Regions from separate parts of the Pedobacter sp. HDW13 genome, predicted to be linked through region 2. Evidence: riboswitches for the same ligand, from Rfam matches in the RefSeq annotation. Region 2 holds a riboswitch; the other holds the start of a gene.
What was found. A riboswitch is a leader RNA that binds a small molecule or an ion and turns the genes downstream of it on or off. The one in region 2 is predicted to bind cobalamin.
Positions count from the first base shown of each region.

Region 1: another riboswitch for cobalamin. It lies ahead of G7074_RS23500 (TonB-dependent siderophore receptor); the one in region 2 lies ahead of metE (5-methyltetrahydropteroyltriglutamate--homocysteine S-methyltransferase).

Region 1 covers NZ_CP049868.1:5,657,663-5,665,099, reverse strand. Annotated here, with positions in the region: gene G7074_RS27735 (chloride channel protein) at 1-495, shown strand, start outside; gene G7074_RS23510 (sigma-54 dependent transcriptional regulator) at 686-2,089, opposite strand; gene G7074_RS23505 (serine hydrolase) at 2,202-3,449, opposite strand; cobalamin riboswitch at 3,534-3,728, shown strand; gene G7074_RS23500 (TonB-dependent siderophore receptor) at 3,823-5,856, shown strand; gene G7074_RS23495 (YncE family protein) at 5,876-6,979, shown strand; gene G7074_RS23490 (PKD domain-containing protein) at 6,996-7,437, shown strand, end outside.
Region 2 covers NZ_CP049868.1:2,926,211-2,933,647, reverse strand. Annotated here, with positions in the region: gene G7074_RS12555 (TonB-dependent receptor) at 1-596, shown strand, start outside; gene G7074_RS26600 (hypothetical protein) at 615-812, shown strand; gene G7074_RS12550 (hypothetical protein) at 797-1,960, shown strand; gene G7074_RS12545 (alkaline phosphatase family protein) at 2,044-3,402, opposite strand; gene G7074_RS12540 (family 16 glycosylhydrolase) at 3,645-4,466, shown strand; gene G7074_RS12535 (Lrp/AsnC family transcriptional regulator) at 4,526-4,987, opposite strand; cobalamin riboswitch at 5,131-5,310, shown strand; gene metE (5-methyltetrahydropteroyltriglutamate--homocysteine S-methyltransferase) at 5,490-7,437, shown strand, end outside.

The DNA of each region.
Region 1 (7,437 bases), 2.7 Mb from region 2:
TCGCAAAAACATTCTATTTACACCAAAGTATTGGCTGATAAAGGTGAGCTTTTATCTCACGAGGATAAGGATACTACGGTTTTGAACCAGATGAAATTAAAATATCTGATTGAGAAGAGTTATCCCCAGTTACAACTGAATGATGTACTCTCGCTAAAGATGAATGAAATTGTACAATCGGGTAAAAATATTTGTGCGGTTACCGATGAGACGGGCGATTTTAAAGGTATCATTTACATCGAAAAGCTGTTTAATGAGATGATGGGCAATCCGGATAAGGAAAACTTACTGGCTGCAGATTTGGTACAAGCTGCACCAAACACACTTACCGAGGCCGATGATCTTAAAATGGTACTGGAAAAGATGGAACAGGAAAATGTATGGATTTTACCGGTACTCTCTGAACAAAACCGTTATCTGGGGTTCGTTTCTAAGACTGCAATCTTTAACAAATACAGGGCCTTGCTGATGCGGCAGAATGATTATATGGGTTAGAGTCAATTCATCTTCAGTTATCGTCATTTCGAGAGAAGTGGAGAAATCTTTTGGTGAATATTCTTGATAGATCTCTCCGTTCCGTTGCACTTCAGTCGAGATGACGATTGGTTTATTGACATAAAAAAATTGGAATGCTATCCGGCTAATCTTCAAACATTCCAACTTCAAAACTTTTCAACTTATCGTACTACTCAGCTCTTTTTAAACCAAATTTCTCAATTTTACTGTATAAATGGCTACGCTGAATGTCGATTTCATCGGCCGTTTTAGAAACATTCCAATTGTTTTTCTCGAGCTTGAATTTAATAAACTCGCGTTCTGCATGATCTTTATAATCCTGAAAATTATTAAACGAATCGAAAGTAGAAGCAAGGCTTGAGCCGCCTGAGCTGGCAATCTGAGCACTGGTTGCAGCACCAATGTTTGTTCCACCGCCAGGGTTGGCAAAAGCACGCACATCATTTTCAGTAATTACTTTATCGCTCAAAATAATCAAACGTTCAATCATGTTGTGCAGCTCACGTACGTTACCTGTCCATGGTAAAGCTTGTAAGGCCGACATTCCGCCGTCGTTTATCTTTTTAACCGGCATGCCGTAATCGCCACAAATACGCTCTAAAAAGTTTTGCGCAATTACAGGGATGTCATCAGTACGTTCGGTAAGATGAGGCACATGAATATTAATTACATTTAAGCGGTGGTACAAATCCATACGGAAATTACCATTCTCAATTTCTTTTAATAAATCTTTATTTGTTGCGGCTAAAACACGCACGTTTACATCAATTTCCTTTTCGCCACCAACACGGGTAATTTTATGTTCCTGTAATGCACGAAGCACTTTTGCCTGAGCCGAAAGGCTCATATCGCCAATCTCATCCAAAAATAAGGTGCCGCCGTTAGCCAGTTCAAACTTACCAATGCGTTGTTTTACCGCAGAGGTAAACGATCCCTTTTCGTGACCAAATAGTTCGCTTTCAATTAGTTCTGAAGGAATAGCGGCGCAGTTTACTTCAATTAAAGGGCTTTCTGATCGGTTCGATTTTTCGTGTAACCAGCGGGCAACCAGTTCTTTACCACTGCCATTTGCGCCTGTAATTAATACACGGGCTTCGGTAGGGGCAACACGTTCGATGGTTTCTTTAATTTTCGAAATACTTTCCGATTCGCCCAGTATTTCGCGTGTTTTACTTACTTTACGCTTTAATACCTTGGTTTCTGTTACCAAAGTTCCGCGATCTAAACCATTGCGTACAGTAATTAGTAAGCGGTTTAAATCAGGTGGTTTGGAAATAAAATCGAAAGCGCCTTTTTTGCTGGCTTCGATAGCGGTTTCTACTGTACCGTGACCAGATATCATAATAAAAGGTAAATCGGGCTTAATGGCCTGGGCTTGTTCGAGCACCTCCATACCGTCCATCTTGTTCATCTTGATATCGCAAAGTACGAGATCATAATTCCCTTTTTTGATCATCTCGAGGCCATCAATACCATTATCGATATCTTCAACTTCGTAATTTTCGTATTCCAGAATTTCGCGTAAGGTACTTCTTATCGCTCGTTCATCGTCAATTATTAATAGTTTAGCCATTAGTGCTTTATTCTTTTATTTGAAATGCGAATATATTATTTTTTAATTAATGTATAGTTTTTTGTACAATTTATACGCTATAAACCCAAAAAGCTACGAAAGGTTTTACTGTTTAATGCTTATAATCGAGTTTGAACTTGCTTAAATCGGGCCTATGTTTTTTGCTTCTTTTTAATTCCACTTCATAAATACTTTTGCCCAGGTTTTTCATAAATGGAAAACAAACGGTATCGTATTCATATTTATTGTCGTTAAATATGCCGTCTTCATTACTATGTACGACTGCGGTTAAAAAATATTCGATGCCGTTTTTAAAATCAACGAAGTAAGAATTGTCGATAATATAACCGTAGCTGTCGCCATATTTATTAAAGATCCTGATGTTTGGATCCGGACTAATGTTCTCGCGGCCGTAATAAAGCATTTTAGCATAGGTAGGCCAAAATTCTTTCTGATCATGTTTAGGAAAATCGCTTTCTGTTGGATATTTACTCATGTAGGTGTAAATGAGTTTATAATTATCAGCAGTTAATTTAAACCGTTCTTTTGCAGGAAATGCTTCCGGAAAAATCAGTTTTTGCATCAATTTCTGCTGATCGTTAATCGCGAAGGCATTTTTTCCGGCCAGGCTAAAGGGTTTGTTTACCAGTTTATCGGCGCTATCCAGGTAACCTTTTCCCATAGTGAGATTGGTTAAGCTCAGTTCATAATCTTTGGGATCATACTGTGCCTGCTGATTGTACACCAGTTGACTGCTGTTATAGAATTTAACCGGATTGGAGTGTTTAGTTGATTCGCCTGCATCGCCTATGGCTAAACGGTTTAATATCCGGCTGTCGTTAAAGCCATATGCTTTTAGTTTCTGGTTAATTTCTGCACGACCAATAAATTCAAATAATCGGTTAAATGCATCATTATCACTGGTGAGCAAAATCTTTTTAACGTAATGAGCAACAGATGGCAAACCATTACTGGCGCTCGTATCTTTTAGTACTTTGGTTTGACCTTTAAAAGCACTATCTGTAACCATAATACTTTGTGCGGTTAAACCAGTGCTTTTTAAACGGTTTACTTTCTCCAGCGCAAAAATTACAGCCGCAAGTTTAACGGTACTGGCCGGATAAAAATAGTGATGAGGATCTAAATTATAACTGAAGGTTTTAAAGCTGGGCTTGTTTTGGGCATCGCGGTTAACCTGTGTGTACATAATTTGTATTTGGTTTTTATTCGGATGATTGAGCACAGCCGAAAAAAGTTCGGGTTTCGACTCCATCAGTTTCCTGAGAAACACGGTATCGGTTTTTTGCGCCATGGCAGATAAGCTGATTAACGAAAGTACAACAGTTAAAATTTTTCTCATGTGTTATAATGTGATTCCTAATTTAGCCTTTTCTGTTAAAACGACCATTTTCCATCATCCATTTTACATGTTGGTTAATTTTCTTACATTTGCGGCGCTTTTGGTTTCCGGCATTACACCCGGAATTAAAAGGGAATACAGTGTAAATCTGTAACTGTCCCGCAGCTGTAAGCTCCTTAACGGGTTTCCAATCATTTGCCACTGTGCCGACTTGTCGGGATGGGAAGGCCGGAAAACCGGGAGTAAGTCAGAAGACCTGCCTTAGCATTATATTTCATAGCTTTCGTGGATTGAAGCTAGGGGTGAGGTACTTACGTTTTTCGTATTTTCATTTCTTTTCTATCTGTTGGCTGTGGGTTAAACTCACAATCAAATGATCAAAATTAAAGGTGTTTTACTAAGCACCAGGTTTTTCTTTTTGCTGGCACCGCTATTGGGCACGGGCATTCTTTTGCCTGCTATTTCAGTCGCGCAGATTGATACCGCAAAGGCCAATCAATTGCAGGATGTTAAAATAACAGAGTATAAAAACTCAAAGGTAAATTTATCGCCAACTCCGGTACAAATACTCATAGGGACGGAATTAAAACGCCTGAACAGTCTTTCGGTTGCCGATGCCATACGCTATTTCGCCGGTGTACAATTAAAAGATTACGGAGGTGTTGGCGGTTTAAAAACTATTAATGTAAGGAGCATGGGCAGCAACCATACTGCTGTTTTTTATGATGGTGTGCAGCTTGGAAATGCCCAAAACGGCCAGGTAGATTTAGGCAAGTTTTCATTAGATAACCTCGAAGAGATTGCTGTTTATGTTGGTCAAAAACCCGAATTACTGATGCCAGCCAGAAGTTATGCAGCAGCCAGTGCACTTTACCTTCGAACAGCACAACCTGCTTTTAATGAAGGGAAAAAGTATGGGTTGGGCGTTGGTTTAAAAACCGGCTCATTCGGATTGATTAACCCGAATATCAGTTATAAACAAAAAATCAGCAATAAAATCTCTCTCCTTTTAGATGCCAGCTATTTAGAATCCAACGGCAAATATAAATTCAGGTATAAAGAACTGGCTTACGATACCACCATTATCCGGAATAACAGCGATGTTAAATCGGCAAGGGTAGAAGCAACGCTGTTTGGCTTATTGCCTGATAGCAGCAAGTGGAACCTTAAATTATACAACTACAATTCGGCACGCGGACTGCCCGGGGCTATTGTTTCGAACAGGTTTACCTTTACACAGCGCCAGTGGGACGATAATAGTTTTATTCAGGCTTCGTACCAGAATAAAAGGAGTGCCCGCTATAATTTTATGTTCAATACGAAGTATGCATATAGTTTTATGCGTTACCTCGATCCCGAATTTAAACAACAAAACGGCTTTTTAGACAACCGCTTTACCGAAACGGAATGGTACATCTCTGCAGTCAATCTTTATAAAATATCGGGTATTTGGGAGGTTTCGCTGGCTACAGATTACAGTTTACAACAGTTAGATGCCAATTTGTACGATTTTGCTTACCCTAAACGTAATACCGGTTTAGTAGCACTTGCGAGCGCCTTAAACCTAAAAAGATTGAGTATACAAGCCAATGTTTTAGCAACCCTGATTGCAGAGCAGGTTAAAAATGGTAATCAATCAGCCAACAGGCAGGAATATACTCCGGCTTTAATGGCATCGTGGCAACCTTTTCAAACCAAAGATTTCCGCATTCGCAGTTTTTACAAATCCATTTTCCGGATGCCCACTTTTAACGACCTCTATTACACGTTTATTGGAAACTCCAAGCTAAAACCCGAATACACCAGTCAATACGACCTGGGTTTTACTTACGGACATACTTCAAACGGGAGGCGCCTTGCTTATTTATCCCTTCAGACTGATGCCTATTATAATCTGGTAAAAGATAAGATTGTAGCCATTCCAGGTAATAATTTAGGCAGATGGACCATGGTTAACCTCGATCGTGTGCGTATCAGAGGCTTCGAAACCAATATTCAAACGGTTTGGGATTTAGATTTACAGTTGAAGCTGAAGGCAAGTGCGAATTATACCTTCGAAAAAGCAGTAGATATTAGTACCACAGCCTTCAGGTATGGCGATCAGATTCCCTACATCCCTGTACATAGCGGATCGGCAAGATTTGGAATTGATTATAAAAACCTGGTGTTTAATTATGGTTACATCTACACCGGCGAACGATATAGCCAAAAGGCCAATATAGCAGCTAACTATGTTAAGCCGTGGTACACCCACGATTTAGCACTTGGTGCAAATTTTTTTTACCACCAAAGCAGGTTCTTCATCAATGCCGAAATCAATAATGTTTTTAACCAGTATTACGATGTGGTACTTAACTATCCAATGCCTGGTCGTAACTACCGACTTACTTTATCCGCTAATTTTTAAACCAATTTAAAATCACGATATGAAATACAAATTACACCACGTTTTAAAACTAACCGGCTTTTTGCTTTTAACAGCCCTGGCATTTGCCTGTAGAAAAGATACCCCGGTAGATGAAGACGCTGAACAGGGAGCCAAAACCCCATCATTAACCGTAAAGGGCTTATATGTTTTGAATGAAGGCAACTGGGGTTCTAACAAATCATCTTTAGATTACTATAGCTATGATGATGGGAAATACACGAGGAATATATTTGGCGCAGCCAATCCGGCTGTTACTTTAGGCCTGGGCGATGTGGGTAACGACATCAAAATTTACGGCGCTAAAATGTATGTTGTTGTAAACGGAAGCAATAAAGTAGAAATTTTAAATGCCAGCAACGCAAAGCAGGTGGCTAAACTGGATATCAACAACCCGCGTTATGTTACCTTTTATAAGAATTTCGCTTATATCACATCTTATGATGGCTATGTAGCCGTAGTAGATACCACTGCTTTGAGTACCATTAAAACTAAAATAACGGTAGGTAATCAACCCGAAGAAATGGCGGTTGTAGGTACCAAACTCTATGTGGCCAATTCTGGTGGTTACAACTATCCAAACTACGACAGAACTGTATCGGTAATTGATTTAACAACCAATACCGAGATTAAAAAAATTGATGTTGCCATTAACCTTCACCATTTAAAAGCCGATAAGTATGGTGATGTGTATGTGATTTCGAGAGGTGATTATGCAGCCATTGCTTCGTCGCTGTATGTAATCGACACCAAAACCGATGCTGTTAAAAAGAACTTCAATGTTCCTGTTAGCGACTTCTGGATTAATGATGATGACGCTTACCTGTTTTCTTACAGCTACGCTACCTCAAAATCAACCTACGTGAAACTTAACGTAAAAGATGAAACAGTTGCAAGTAATAATTTTATAACCGATGGTACTGAAGCTTCAATTACACTCCCTTATGGCATTGCAGTAGATCCAACATCAGGAGATATTTTTGTAACCGATGCCAGGGATTATGTTACTCCAGGTATCATTTACTGTTTCGATAAAGCAGGCAAAAAGAAATTTACGTTTACCACCGGCGATATTCCGGCACACATTGCATTCTTATTTAAATAACATAAACACACACAAAATGAAAAAATCAATAAACTATGCCATGGTTTTCTGTCTGTTCTTATTCAGTTGTAAGAAAGATAACGTACTCGGGCCTGATGTAAATCTACTGGTTAAAACAGATGCAGTACAAGCTAAGGTAGCGGTAGCAACCAATTTTAGCGCAGGTACAAACAATGGCCAGGCTTTTCAGCACGAATGGAAATTAGATGGCAAAGTGGTAAGTACCATTTACAACTATAACTTTACTGCCACAAAAGCCGGTACTTATGTTTTAGCGTACAAGGGTTATAACGAAGCTGGCGAATTTACACATACTTACACCATTACCGTTCCGGTTCCGGTGGTTGAGATTACACCTGCAAGCAGCAAATTTATTAGCCGGATTTTAGATTATTTACCTGCACCAGGGCAATTTGTAAACGAAACTTTAGGTAAACCAGAACAGGCGCAGAAATTAA
Region 2 (7,437 bases):
GTACCTTTCGCTTTAACCAACATCGCATTTCTATTTCAGGAGGTAGTTTTTTACGTAACACCAAAGATAAAATCGTGCTTTTATCAAGCGACCGGAATATTACCAATATGGAAACCTCCAACAATGTAAACCTATCCGGCGTACGATCTATCGGATTCGAAGCTGAAGTAAACTACATATACCGTAAACTGAATGTGGTACTGAACTTGTCGAGATTCAATGCATTGCTGCAGGATGGAGCTTCGCTCTTTAACGGCAATCAAATTCCAAACGAACCCTTCTTTACCGCAAACGGTAATGTACAATACCGCATAGATAATCTGTTGCAGAAAAAATCGGCTTTAAACCTGTATTACAATTTCGGTTATGTACACCCCTTCGAAACCATCTGGCAGCTTAAACGCGACGAATTTAACATTACCCCTACCCAGTTTATACAGGATTTAGGCACCAGCTACCGTTTCCCTAACCAAAGGATGGTGATCAGTTTCGACGCCAAAAACATATTTAACAAAGAGGCTTACGATAATTTTGCCGCCCAAAAACCTGGAAGAGCATTTTATTTAAAGTTTAACTATACCATTAACAATTTTTAAATCTAATTAATCATTAATATGAAAAAGCAATTTTTAAAGCTCTTGATGCTTGGAGCTGTAGCAATGGCAACTACTATTTCAGGTTGTTCGAAAAATAATGAAATACCAGAGCCGGAAGAAAACCTGGGCAACTCCAGCCGCTGGATTACCCTTTCGGGTGCTTTGATGGGTACTACCCGGGAGATGGTAATGGTGGAACAATGGTGTATTCGGTAAGTGTAAACGATGCCAAAGACCCCAACAAATCTATAGATGTTTATACCAATGGTTTTCCAGTAAGGTCGCAACGTACTGCCCGTTTACAATCATCGCTTGATGGAAGTACACTTTTTAACATTGCTTACACCGGACCAAACGGAGGAGAGTTTTCTAAATATAAAGTAAATGGTGGTAGCAGCTATGCTGAATTAAGCGACAAGGTAAATATTTCCAGCTACGCAACTACTTCACCCCGCTGGGTGAAACTATTCGATAACGATAAAACTGGTGTTGCAGTAAACGTTTCGGGTGTAAAAATTACTACAGAAGCGGATGGAATAACCTATAAATATGCAAGGGCAAAATCAACAGTATTGTCTTTAAACCTGCAGGCTGCAGGCATTAAAACTTACGAGCAGTATGAAATTCCGCTTTTAGCAACCGAAGAGGCTCAGGGTTTTTACATTGGACGTTTAGATGGCCCGGTATTAAACAAAGCGGGTAACAAGTTAATTATTGGTGTTTCTAAAAGCAAGTACAATACCGCAATGGGCATTGCTGATAATTCGGGGACTGTTAAAATCCCTGCAAAATCGTTACTGGTTGATTATCCATCACTAAAAAACCCAACTTTAATCAGTTCTACTGTGAGCACAGGTAACACCAATGGTTATCGCAATTTCAATTCTTACCTGGCCGAAGATGGTTACATTTACCAGGCTACGCAAGAGGCAGGTTCACATATCCTGCGTATTAACCCAAATAACGAATACGATAACGCGTATAAATTTAGCTTAGATGCAGCTTTAGGTGTTAAAGGAGCCTACATAGAAAGCTGGACATATGCCGGAAACGGAATTGCCTTTATCATGTACACGCATGATGGAGCAGCTGCCTCAGCCTTTAATGCCACCGAACAACAAAGTTTTATTGCAAGGGTAGATTTAAATGCCAAAACCGCTAAACAGGTAACCTTACCTTATGAACCCGATCTTTACTTTTTTCAATATCAGGGTTGGGTAGTAAATGGCGATGAAGTTTTTGTAGCTGTAACCCCAGTTGGTAAAGATGGCAACATTTACATCATCAACAGCAGAACGGGTAACGTAACCAAAGGCGCTAAACTGATTAACAAAACAGGAAACCACTACATTGGCGTATTTTAAACCTGTTAAAAAAAGATTAAAAATAAAGGGCTTCGAAAATATACTTTCGAAGCCCTTTATTTTTTTAACCAGTTATTTGCCTGTTATTTCTTTACCGGAGCCAGTATGCCCGGGTATAACACGCCATCTGTTTTTAGGTTCAGGTTAAGCAATTTTGCAATTAAAGGTTCAATATCTTCCTGACCAATTAAGGGCAAAACAGCACCTGCTTTTATTCCTTTACCGAAAGTGACAAAACCGGTTTGTATCTCTTTAAAATCAGTTGGAAGGTAGCCATGGGTACCACCGCTGGCCGGAGCAAGCATATCGCCCGTGGCCGAAGCTCCAAAGCTGAAACCCTGATTTGCAGCAAGCGCTAAAACAGCTGTTGGATCGCCTTGTGCTTTAGCAATCCCCTCTTTATCCAATACGTGGAAAGTTCTTTGGATGCCTTCCGGTAACTGGCTTAATGCTTTTTTTACCTGCTCTACGCTTTTTTTATCGTTTGGATCTTTAAGGTGTAAAAAGGCAGATCCACCGCTTTGCTGAAAGTAAGCTTTCCAGCCTTCTTTATTGGCATCATCGTAAAGGCCAAGCTTGTTTAGTACTACATTAGGTTTAAACTGTGTGTGGATATCAACAAAACCGTGGTCGCCGGTAATGATGAAAGTAGTGTTTTTGCTCATACCCGATGCCTCTACCGCATCCATAATGGTTTTAATAGCCACATCTGCCCCTACGATAGCCGATCTTACTTTATCTCCATCGCGGCCCTGCTCATGTTCAAAGTGATCTAAAAGTGCAATGTGCAATGCCAGGAAAGCTGGCTTATATCTTCTTAAAATATAGGCTGCCATGCGCGATTTATTCTGGTCGCTGGTATAAAAATCAACCGAAGCACCATATTCCTCGTTAAACTTACCTACCGCATAATCCTGTACTTCCTGAAAAAGCTCTTTAGGGTTCGATTCCAAAGACATGGCTTTAATCTCGTCTTTTTTCTCTCCTTTACCTTGTGGAAGAATTACATACTCAGGCAGGTTATACGTAATTGGCGCACCAACGGTAACCGGCCAGCTCACCCCTGCGGTTGTTAAACCTGCATCTTTAGCTGCTGTCCAGATGGTAGGTACTTTAATGTCTTTGTAATACCAGAACCACTTGCCCGAAATGCCCAGCGGTTCAACAGGTGTGTTATAATAAATACCATGTTTGGCTGGCAATACACCACTTACAATGGTGGTGTGAGAAGGATAGGTAACCGTTGGGAAACTGCCCCTTACGCCCTCTGCATATGCTCCGTTTTGCATGGCCTGGCGTACATTAATCATGCCCCATTGCGGATCTAAATAAAATTCGGGGCGTAAGCCATCTATACTAATCAATACCACATGGTTTTCTTGTGCCGATACATATCCCGCCGAAAGCCACAACAAGGCCATTAGGGCAACTATTCGTTTCATAAATCTTTTTTCGGCAAAGGTATTTGGACAGTATACCCTTTAAGTTTGGTGAACATTAAGAAAATGTTAAGCTTACAGGCCACAAGCAGCTTCCTACCTACAGGCCTATGCACCTGCTGCAACAGGTCATCCATATTACCCATAATATCTTTGTATTTTTCGCCCCATTTGTTAAGGATTTTAGCCCCTGCTTATTCTAAAAAAGGTACACCTTTATCCTGTAACCAAATTTTAAATGTATTATGAAAAACACAGTTTCAATTTTAATCGCCGTTCTACTTTTATCCTGCGCCAAGAAAAATGATGTTCCCGAAGTACCAACGCTTTCGCAAAAAACGGATCCATTTCTCCAAAAACCTTTAAAACCAGCCGACTTTATTCACCAGATGACTCCTGTTTTTGTTGATGATTTTAACGGCACAACAATCGATGCAACGAAATGGGCTTACAGGGCTGATGGAACCGTAAGGGGATATGCTACTGTTTCGGGCAATAAAACCATTTCGCTTGATGGCAAAGGAAATCTGGTGATACAAACGATTAAAGATACTGATGGAAAATATTATGTTGGGCAACTGTGTACCGATGGTAAGTTTGCCCAGAAGTACGGTTATTTTGAATGCAGGGCTAAAATGCAAAAATCGCTTGGTACACACTCCTCTTTTTGGCTACAAACAAATACAATGGGTTCACAGCCAGATAATGCACTTGCAGTGGGTGCAGAAGTTGATATTTTTGAATACCTGAAGCCGAATCCAAACGCCACTTACCATACCGTACATTGGGGAGGCTACGGTGCAACCCACAAAAGCGAAAGTAAAATTGTACCCAGCGAAACCATTAACGACAATAATTTTCACACTTTTGGATTACTTTGGAACAACGTAGAATACGTCTTTTTTGTTGATGGAACCGAAGTATTCCGCACAAGTAAAGGCCTGTCGGGTATTTCAGAATACATGATCTTAAGTACCGAATTAACTGGTTTTGGCGGCGACTACACCAAGGGCGTATATCCCGACGAGGTTGTATTTGATTATGTTAAAACTTACCAGTTTAAATAGGCATTTCAACAGGCTCAGTGTGGCAAACTTGTAGACAAACGAAAGAATGCCACAGCCCCTTAAAAATTAATGTTATGCGAATTTTTAATCTCGGCCATTACGAAAGTGCTGTGTGTACTCCCAATACTTTCTACTGAGCCGAGTTTATTGAAAACAAAATCCTGATAGTGTTTCATGTCCCTCGCATATACCTTCAAAATAAAATCATAGTCGCCAGAAACATTATAACATTCTGTAACTTCATCTATTTTTAAAATATCGGCCACAAAGTGGTGGCCGATTTTTCGGTCATGCTGTTTCAGTTTAATGTTACAAAAAACAATAAAGCCCTGGTTAAATTTCTCCGCATCCAGTATAGCGATGTATTTTTTAATATAGCCATTGTTTTCTAACCGTTTTACCCTTTCAAAAACCGGCGACGGCGATAAGTTTACCTGCGCTGCCAGCTCTTTTGTGGTGTAACTGGAGTTATTGCCTAAAATCTTCAACAGTAATAAATCAGTTTCATCAAGCTCGCTCATAGAATATTTTTCTTTTTTGCTGCCAAATCTAAGTACTCAAAAGCAAAATACACTAAAAAACAACACAAAAACAGCTGTTTAACCTTATTATTTCACAATCAATAGTTTTAATATCCACTTAACTACCTTTGAAAAGAATTAAAAACTGATTGTAAGCAAAAGAGTTCTTGTATATATTTCAATAACCGGAAGTGAAAAGGGAATCGTGTGTAAATCACGAACTGTCGCGCAACTGTAAGTAACATTTAAGATTTTATCAAAAACATCCATAGATGATAAAACGGTTACAAGTCAGGATACCTTTCTGTTCCGGAATTGACAATGCTTTCGCGATTGAAGCCTGATGTCAGACAAATGCTGTTACACTGGTACAAAACCTTTATGGGCTTGTTGTGCCCTGTTTCCGTGGCATTGCGCTCCTTCATACTTCCTTCCTTATTGCATTGCGAAATTAACAAGGGGCTTTTTACAATGATTATTAACCATTTAAAAAGTTGAAAAAATGCAAACCCACAACCTAGGCTACCCGCGTATCGGGAGCAACAGAGAACTAAAAAAAGCCAGCGAGCAATATTGGGCCGGCAAAATTACTTTGGCAGAGCTGCTGAGCAAAGGCCGTAACATTGCCGATCAAAACTGGAAACTACAACAAGAGGCAGGTATCGACCTGATTCCTTCAAACGATTTTTCTTATTACGACCAGATCCTGGATATGTCGCTAACCGTAGGCGCCATTCCAAAACGTTATAACCAGGTGGTACTGCAGAAAACCAATAACGAACTCGATTTGTATTTTGCCATGGCCCGGGGCTACCAGAAAGATGGTTTAGACATTACCGCCATGGAAATGACCAAATGGCTCGATACCAATTACCATTACATTGTACCCGAATTTTATAAAAACCAGGAGTTTAACCTTTTCTCAGGCAAAATTGTAAACGAATTTGTAAGGGCAAAACAACTGGGCATTAACAGCAAACCTGTAATTATTGGGCCTGTTTCTTACCTGTTACTGGGCAAAGAAAAAGAAACCGGTTTTGATAAAATCGACTTGATTAAGAAACTGTTACCGGTTTACCTCCAGATTTTAACAGAGCTGAAAGATCAGGGAGCAGAGTGGATCCAGTTCGACGAACCGTTTTTAGCGTTAGATATTAACGAAAAAGCCCGTGCAGCCTACAATTATGTTTATGCCGAAATCAGGAAACAATTTCCGCAGCTTAAGGTATTGGTAGCCACTTATTTTGAGGGCTTAAAAGATAACCTTGCACTGGCTACCGGCTTACCTGTACAGGCTTTACACATCGATTTGGTACGTTGCCCTGAGCAGCTGGATGAAGTACTAAATGCCATTCCGGCTACATTAAGCTTATCTCTTGGAGTGGTTGATGGTAGAAATATCTGGAAAAATGATTTTGAGCAATCTTTAGCCATCATCAAAAAAGCAGTAGCCCAACTGGGTAGCGACCGCGTATTGATTGCGCCTTCGTGCTCATTATTGCATTCGCCTTGCGATCTGGACCTGGAAACCAACGAGGAAACCCTTACCCCCGAAATTAAGCAATGGCTGGCCTTTGCCAAACAGAAAATTGATGAGGTGGTTACCCTCAAAGCATTGGCTGATGAAACCCCCGGTCAGGAGGCACTGACTAAACTCACTGAAAACAAAAACGCCATTGAAAGCCGCAGAACTTCTACGCTGATCCATAACACAACAGTAAAGCAAAGGGTAAGTGGCATTACCGATAAAGATGCAGAACGCGAAAATGCCTTTTCGATCAGGAAAAAGACACAGCAGGATATTTTAAAACTGCCGCTTTTCCCTACTACAACTATCGGTTCTTTTCCACAAACTACCGAAGTTAGAAACTGGAGGGCACAATTTAAAAAGGGAGAAATTACACCTGCCGAATACGATACTTTATTAAAAAAGGAAACCGAAGAAGCCATTCGCTGGCAGGAAGAAATTGGCATTGATGTATTGGTACATGGCGAATTTGAGCGTAACGATATGGTAGAGTATTTTGGTGAGCAGCTTAACGGCTTTACCTTTACCAAAAATGGCTGGGTACAGAGCTACGGTAGCCGCTGCGTTAAACCCCCTATTATTTATGGTGATGTAGACCGCCCTAAAGCCATGACGGTTTACTGGACAGCATTTGCGCAATCGTTAACCCCAATCCTTGTAAAAGGCATGTTAACCGGTCCGGTTACGATATTGCAATGGTCTTTTGTACGTAACGACCAGCCGAGATCAGTTACCTGTAACCAAATTGCACTGGCTATCCGCGATGAAGTGGTAGACCTCGAAAATGCAGGAATAAAAGTCATTCAAATTGATGAGCCAGCCATACGCGAAGGCCTTCCGTTACGCCAAACAGATTGGCAGGCTTACCTGAAATGGGCGGTTACGGCCTTTAAAATTTCGGCAAGCGGTGTAAAAGACGAAA